Regions from separate parts of the Paenibacillus sp. FSL H8-0034 genome, predicted to be linked through region 1. Evidence: riboswitches for the same ligand, from Rfam matches in the RefSeq annotation. Region 1 holds a riboswitch; the other holds the start of a gene.

What was found. Region 1 has a riboswitch for cyclic di-GMP ahead of NST47_RS27675 (Spo0E family sporulation regulatory protein-aspartic acid phosphatase). Riboswitches for the same ligand answer to the same signal wherever they lie in the genome.
Region 2: it holds a riboswitch for cyclic di-GMP, as region 1 does, so the genes downstream of both, NST47_RS04940 (FapA family protein) here and NST47_RS27675 (Spo0E family sporulation regulatory protein-aspartic acid phosphatase) in region 1, are expected to answer to the same signal.

What each region holds. Positions count from the first base shown of each region.
Region 1 covers NZ_JBBOBS010000001.1:6,128,744-6,132,961, forward strand. The annotation lists gene NST47_RS27665 (voltage-gated chloride channel family protein) at 1-933, opposite strand, end outside; gene NST47_RS27670 (hypothetical protein) at 1,127-1,540, shown strand; gene NST47_RS27675 (Spo0E family sporulation regulatory protein-aspartic acid phosphatase) at 1,624-1,812, opposite strand; cyclic di-GMP riboswitch class I at 1,848-1,934, opposite strand; gene NST47_RS27680 (sporulation protein YjcZ) at 2,187-2,306, shown strand; gene NST47_RS27685 (DUF3153 domain-containing protein) at 2,481-3,224, shown strand; gene NST47_RS27690 (aldo/keto reductase) at 3,302-4,207, opposite strand.
Region 2 covers NZ_JBBOBS010000001.1:1,062,742-1,066,959, forward strand. The annotation lists gene NST47_RS04935 (PfkB family carbohydrate kinase) at 1-518, shown strand, start outside; cyclic di-GMP riboswitch class I at 768-850, shown strand; gene NST47_RS04940 (FapA family protein) at 953-2,806, shown strand; gene NST47_RS04945 (HD-GYP domain-containing protein) at 2,892-3,917, shown strand; gene NST47_RS04950 (FAD-dependent oxidoreductase) at 4,112-4,218, opposite strand, start outside.

The DNA.
Region 1 (4,218 bases):
AGCGAAAGATGCCGTTGTTTCATGAAAGGAGTCATTGAGCAGCGGTAATCCCAGTCCGAGATAATCCCTTGACCCGATAGCCAATGTCAGCACGATGATCATACAACCGCCGACAAAGGATTTTAATGCAGTATTTTTGAATAGTCGTGTAAATGTAGCTTTCAGCTTATGGGTTAGCTCACTGAACAGCCGGCTTGTCAAGCCAAATAGGATCGCCGCGGCCGCAACCTTCAGCAGTACGACCGCACTGAGCGGCGGCACTTGCCCCATCGAGTAATGAGCGTGCGTCACTCCCCATCCTAACGTCACCGCATGTCCAACCAAACTTGCAATCAGGCATGGAAGTAAAGCTTCATAGCTGATCAGACCGATGATTAACACCTCCATACCAAAGACAGCCCCGGCAAGCGGGGTACCGAACACCGATCCGAAGCCTGCGCTGATACCGCACATTAGCAAAATTTTACGGTCCTCCGGATGAATACGCAGCAGCTTTCCCAGATACTCGGACAAGCTGCCACCCATTTGAACCGCCGTCCCTTCACGGCCTGCCGAACCGCCGAACAAATGCGTCAACACCGTGCCGATCAGCACAAAAGGAGCCATACGCAATGGTATCGTTTCACGTCCATCATGAATTTGCTCTAAAATCAGATTATTGCCTTTTATACTGCTGCTGCCATAGGCATGATACATCCAGCTGACTAACGCACCGCCAAGGGGCAGTAAATATAACAGCCACGGATGCTCATATCGCAAACTTGTAGCCGTATCCAGACTTAACAGAAATAGCGCCGAGGCTGAGCCCGTCATAACGCCCACTACACCCGCCACCACTAACCACCACAGTACATACTTGATGAAAGCCAAGTACTGAAACCTCCGACTGCTAGAGAAAACCCGCTCTCCCCATTTTATCCGCAAGTTGTTCATATTCCTTGTCCACTCCCCGAACACTCTTTCACGTAATAATACCTCTCATGACATACAGGCGCAAGAAATTAATCCGGCTTAGGGCATAATTGATATGACGAATCCCTATCAAACTTTAGCAGGATGTGCTCAATTACCTTTTTATTCCATATAACTAGATGTTAAAATATTACTATGCAAAGGAGGAAGAAAAATGGATGACACTTCTGATCTAAACCCCATCGACTATGCTCAAATCATTATAAAGATTAACGCTTCGATACAGCCTGCAAGCAAGTTCGTCAAAGAGCTGTATGAACATCCTGATAAGAAATGGGATCCCGATAAACGCATTCTGAATTTAAAGGAAGAGTTAATTTCATTGGTGCATTGTCAACATGAGATTTTAGCATTAAATGTGCCTGATCTATTTTTAGTCGAGCACGTACAACTAATGTCGGCCTATCAAGATATAACTAACGGAACTCAAGAAATGATCCATAGCTTTGATGCGAACACAGGTGTACTGAACTCAAATCGTTATGAATCCGGTTATGCATTACAAAAAGAAGCTATCCATAAAATCATACCTGTTTTACAAACCATCATCAGAAAACTAACTCCATAAAGGCACATAGACCCTTAGCACACGCTCATTAAATGGCATCAAAAAAAGAGCTGCATGTCTACAGCTCTAGCATTTATAAGTATTTAATTTTGATATTTAATAAATTTATTCAATTTTCGATCAAGCATTACACTAAGTTGGACCAAGAGAGGGTCATGTAAACTTTCCGTTTGATCATACACATTGACCATGCAATTTTTTAAGGCCTCAATCTCTGCAACAAGCAAAACCAATCTTACTTTTTGAAGCTGTCGACTTTTAGTAAGCTCCATACACATTCCTCCTTTGGTTTTGAAAAAGAGAGTATTTCGGTAACTGGCTGGCATAGTCGAATTGACTTTAGCCCCTAATAGTTTTGCGTCCCCATTTTTCAATGGCTTTGCCTTTTTCGATATTGCGTATGCGATTCTATTATACTACAAATATCGCTATTTTTTATAGAATTAAAGCACTAAATCTTCGACATTATTTGCGTTTTTATTGAATTTTTTGTCATTTATTATCATACTATTTCCTTTATTTAAAGAAGTTTAATATTGGGAGGACTTGCTCTTTTCAATGGCTATTACCCATTTTTGCATCTGTCCAATCACGTATCCGCTGACATTCATAACATGCACTATACAAGGCGCGAGGAGGGATCAACATGGGTGCACTCGGAGTTGGCGGAAGCTGTGCAAGTTGTGCAGGTTATGGTCTTGGAACTACTACAGCTGTTATTCTGGTTCTCTATATTCTGCTTGTTATTATTTTAAGAACATTTTAAAGTAGTGACCTAACCACCTCCCAATCAACTCGGGAGGTGGTTACTGACTACCATTTCGGCGTCTGGACATAAAATATCAGGGTCATCCTCAAATTTTTACTATTTGGCTTCCTAAATAGTAATCGGCGCTATATAATGGTTAATGTTGTGAAATAATAGATATGTGGGGTACATATGAACAAAAAATGGCTGTTATTCGTAATATTGAGTTCTGTTATCATTTTGTTAAGCGGTTGTGTTAAAGGGGATTTTCATGTAACGGTGAACCGGGATCAGTCTGCAGAGTTGGATTACAAATTAGCCTTAAGCTCTCAGCTAATCGGATTAATGAGTATGAATAGTGCAAATAAGACGGATATGTTAGGTGAATTAAAAAAGAATTTTGAAACGGATGGCTATCAGGTCTCGCAGTATAAAGATGGAGATTACCAAGGTGTACAAGCCAAAAAACATGTTAAGGATGTTAAGGAAATTAAAAATGTCGGTGTCAATCAAGGCAATATCAACGCCGAAAACAAGATTGACATGACAGTTGATAAAGGCTTCATCTTTAATACCAATCATGTGATAGGTAATTTTGATTTAAGCAGCATGAAAGCCGATGCCAATGATACGATGGGCTTGCAAAAAATGATGATCAGTCAGATCGATTTAAAATTCACGCTGACACTACCGGATAAAGCGGAGCAGCAAAATGCATCCAGAGTACTGGACGATGGCAAGACCTATCAATGGGATCTGCTGGCAGGAGCCAATAATGAAGTCAAGCTGGACCTTAAAACCCCGAACATGGTGAATGTATCGATCCTGGTAGCGGTTGTTGTAATCCTGATTGCCGCTGTCATTTTCTTATTATTAAGAAGAAAAAAACGCGCACAACCCGTCGAGCCCCTTGCTATAGAAACCCCTATCGAATAATTGAAGCCTCCAAGCACACATTAGAAAAATGTGGTTTGGAGGCTTCTTTATTCAAGCTCATGAAGACAGTATCCCTCTTATTTAACAAAATCAAAATCCGCTGCTCTTGCATTGGATTCCACCTGCTCCGGACTTTTGCAGCCTGGGATTACACTGGTCACCGCCGGATGCTTCAAGCACCAGGCCAAGGCCCATTCTGCCATATTCACGCCTTCCGGCAGTTCATTTTGTTGGATATCCTGTACCTTTTGCAGCTTGATCAAGGTTTGCTCCTTATTATGTCGGGATCGCACGTCGTTATCAGCAAATTCCGCACCAGGCTTGTACTTGCCACTCAAGTACCCGCTTGCCAACGGCACACGAGCAAGCACACCCAGATCCTGACGTTCGCAGGATGGAAACACGCGATTTTCAGGTGTTTGATCCAATCGATTGTATACGACCTGAATCGCTTTGGCATTCACTTTCGACGCCGCATCTGTCTGATGTAAATTATCGTTGCTGCCGATTGAAATGCCGAGATTTCTCACTTTTCCCGCCTGTACCTGCTTGTCCAGCATCGTCCACAGGTCATCGTTATCAAACACTTCATCAGACCCAGAATGAAACTGATACAAATCGACGTAGTCGGTTTTCAAAGATTTCAATGAATTCTCTAATTGAATAAGCACTTGTTCAGGCGACCAGTAATTGATCGTTGTGCTTTCTCTATCTGCATGGTTATGGCCGAATTTGGTTGCGATTACCCAATCTGACCTGCTTTTTCTGCGTGCGATATAATCTCCAATAAAGCTCTCCGAAAGGTGATGACCATAACATTCTGCCGTATCGATCAGATTGATCCCAAGCTCTGCCGCTTTATCGAGAATTGCATCGACTTCATCCTGTGTAAAATCCTTCCCCCAGGCTCCACCAAACTGCCATGTGCCTACGCCTACCACGGAAACCTGTAGCTCCGTCTGTCCAAGTCTGCGGTATTTCATGTAACGTCAGC
Region 2 (4,218 bases), 5.1 Mb from region 1:
GTCGAATCAAGGCGGCAGGCGGTCTGACCTGCTGCTGTCCCAATTCGAGTGCTATTTTATGGCCGGATGAAGAAACGATGCGGCAGGACCTGCGGAACCATATCGGGACGGCCGATATCGTGAAGATCAATGAGAAGGACGCAGCCGCCCTTACGGGTCTGGAACCTGCGGAAGCCGTCCAGCAGCTGCTGGATATGGGGGCAAAGGTAATTGTCGTGACGCTTGGCGAATACGGCTGCTGTGTGGTTACACGCCAGGCCATGACTTCGGTTCCCGGTATTCGTGTCAAATCGGTAGATCCCTCAGGCGCTGGTGACAGCTTTGTCGGTGCGATGCTGCTCAAGCTTGCGGAGTGTGGAGCGACTGCAGAGCAAATCGAAACCATATTTAATGACGAGGAGCAGGTACGCTCTATTTTTTCTTTTGCCAATAAAGCAGGTGCTATGACAACTACGCGTCGTGGTGTGTTTGCTGCTCTGCCAACGATGGCGGAGCTTGAAGGTATGGAGGATTCGTGAACAATTCCACTAATGGTTTCCAGGGATTCGACAGGAGCTCTTAGGAACTTCCATTTTATCGCATGAAATCGACAAAAAAATCCCGATATAAGTAGAAATCAATTGTAAAAGTGATGTAAGAATGTTACTATTTAGTCATATAATTATCGATTTCATGGTACTTACGAATTAGTCTTGGCCATTTGTTACAGGCATTTAGTTCTAATGGAATAAATCTATATTTTTACATTTTTTGCAATAATCACTCACATACGATAAAGGCAAACTTGCTGAAAGGCAAGGACGCAAAGCAATGGACCTAAAGATATTTCTATGGTCGCCATGCCACCGAAAATGGGAGAATACGGATGAGCTTAGTGAGATGAGACATCTTTCCCGTTACTTGGGGAAGGTGTCTTTTTTTGTGAATCCGGATAATGGAAAGGAAGACGAGAATGACGATTCCTATCAAAGAAACTGAGATCATGAAACTGTCCCAACCGTCGTCAGCGATTCCCAAAGTGGATACATCCTCCTCCAAGCCGATAAGGGCTTCTGAAGGCGGTAATGATGAGCATAATTGGATTTGGGTCCACAACGATCACATTCATGTTCAAGTGGATACGGCGAAGGGTGCACTTCCTGTTATCGAAGCCAGCTATCCGATAAGCCTGATCATTGACGGTGAGTTGGTAGAAGGTCCTTATGCCGTTAAGGGCAAAGAACGAATGGAATGGAAGGCTGAACATGAACCCTTGTTCCAGATTCTTGTATCCGAGGATCAGATGAAAGTATTCCTGATTGTACGCCATACACAGCTTGTTCAACCCAGATTGAAAAACACAGAGCCGGCCACTAAAGTGACGCTTGAGCTGGATCGGGAAGCAGGAAAGCTGATCCGCAAATTGGAGCTGGCTGAGGTGACTCAGGAGCTTTCCCAGTTATCGATTTCATACAATCTGGATATCGGGAGTATATATCAGGAGCTGCAGGAGCCGACCTTTAAGCCTGTTCTCGTTGCACAAGGCAGCTATCCCGTTCCGGGTGAGGATGCGCGTATGGAGCTGTTTTTCACTGAAGCGGTAGAAAGGGGCTTCATGGAGGTCGGCGGTGGAATGGATTATCGGAACTCGCTGAAGATTCCTTCAGTTCGCAAAGGTCAGGTTATTGCCAAAAAAATCAAGGCTGTCGAAGGTATTACAGGCTACAATGTGCACCGTCAATTGGTGATTCCCCCCAAGCCGCAGGATGTAAACGTTATAGCCAGGGAACATGTGGAACAACAAGGTGATACTTTTATCGCGATGAGGGAGGGTAGGCCGCGGGTAACGGGTACCCATACCTTGTACTTGGATATTTCAACCGCTTACATTGTTTCGGGTGACGTGAACCTAAGCACGGGGAATATTGTTTTCTCAGGTGACGTAATGGTGTATGGCGATGTTACGGAAAATATGACGATTGAAGCGCTCGGTACAATTTATGTGGTTGGCTGTGTGTACGGAGCCGTATTGACCGCTACGGGAAGTATTATTGTAAAAGGCAATGTTGTGAAAAGCAAGCTGTGTGCAGGCTACTGCGGTGAAAAGGTCGTTCGTATTCAGGAGGACTCGCAGGCATTGTCTGTGCAGCTGGTGCAGCTGATGGAAGCCGCCAAGCTGCTAACCGATCAGGTCAGGCAGAAAGGTCAAAATGCTGCTTTTGGACAAGTTGTCAAATTGCTGGTAGATAATAAATTCAAGGAAATTCCGAAGCTGATCCATAAGCTGCTTGTCCTTGTCCATAGCGTACCGGCGCAGGATCATGAAGCCTGGCAGTATTTGATGGATAAGCTGGAAATGTTCAGCGATGTATCCAAGGTGTATTCGCAGGGGTCCGAAGCGTTATGGCTGAGTCTGCTCAATGATCTGAAGCAAACCGTCGAAAAAATCGACAACATGAAGGAAACCAACATAAAAATTGATATCGGTCAATGTCATCTTTCTACACTGCTGTCGCAAGGAGATATTATGATCCGCAAGGAGGGTGTGCTGCAAAGCGATCTCCGATCAACAGACAACATTATTTTTTATCACAATGATGCGGTGTGCAGGGGATCCCGACTGGAGGCGAACGGCATGATATCGGCTTCTATTATTGGGGGTGTCACGGGCTCCTTGTCGCAATTGAAAGCGAAAGACAAGATCATGCTTCGCAAAATGTATTCGGGGCGCGTATGTGTCGATAGCTTCTGTGTGGATGTAGTGGATGTGATCGAGAATCAGACCATAGACAAGGTCTGGATCATGCGGCAGCTTCGAACTTCTTAACTGTAAGAAAATCAGTGAATGCTGTGCGAAAGTTAATCTGACCCATGACGGTTAAAGAGGGGGAAAAGTCATATCTAAGAAGAAATTGAATGCTTTCGATGTGTTTAAGGGTCGGCGAATTAACAAAAATATTTATACATCCCAAAGCGCCCTGCTGCTTCCCGCATCGACACTGCTGAATGAGAAGTCAAGCCGCTTGCTGTCGCAACACTGTATTCACCTCAGTCCGGAGGATCTGGAACCGGCATTCGACGAGATGGAGCAGATTATGGATCAATCGGTCATGGAAGTCAAACAGATTTTCTCGGAAATTGAGCACAGTGGGAACATTCCATTCGAGAAAATCAAGCAAACCATACTGCCTACGCTTTGTGACCTGTCCAAGGATTTTGGAATTATCGGATTTATGCTCACGATACAGCGGGTAGATGATTATACGTACCGACATAGTGCGGGCGTCGCAATGATGGCTGCGATGATTGGACGCTGGATGAAGCTGCCCGAGGATGAAATCCCGCGCCTGGCAATGGCTGGGATGCTGCATGATGTGGGCAAGCTGTTTATTTCACCGGCAATTTTGCAGAAGCCCGGTCGCTTGCTCAGTGAGGAATATGAACAAATGAAGCTTCATCCGGAGCTTGGCTACGCGTGCTTGATGCGTCAGCCGGAAGTGGATGAACGAGCTGCTCTCGTCGCTTTGCAGCACCATGAACGGGAAGATGGCAGTGGCTATCCGCTCGGAATCAAGGGCTCAGAGATGGATCCGTGGAGCAAAATTGTAGCTGTTGCAGATGTCTTCCATGCGATGACCTCGAAAAGGGCCTACAGGGAAGAGCTGCCTTTGTATGAGGTATTAAGAAACATGTGGGTACATGCCTATGGGGCCATGGATCCCCTTGTCGTGCACAGCTTTATGGAAAAGCTGATGATTTATTTAATAGGCTGTGAGGTTGTACTATCGGATGGACAGCTCGGTAAAATCGTGATGTTAAATGATAAAAATCCAGTGAATCCGTTAGTTGAAGTTGAGGGAGGTTTTATTGATCTCAGCCAGGAGCCATCCTTATATATTGAGAAGCTGTTTAAGGTGGAAACAGAGAGTGAGGTGTAAGAGAAAGGATACGGTCAGGAACCCATACTAATGGTTGCTGATCTATGCATTGAAGAAAAGGCTGTCCCCCGGCATGATTTGCAGGGAGGACAGCCATTTGTGTGTATGGGCCTACTTGATGACTAAGCTGCTATCTGAACCCTCCACATCAGTGGTTACGATTCGCTGATTAAGCTACCGCAACGACTCTGTGATTACCCGTAGACGCGTATTTCAATTACTTCTGCGTGGAGGCTCCCGTTCGTTGCTTCGATGACCAGGCGCAGCTGATCGGTATGGACTGCTGTAGGGAGCCGATGGA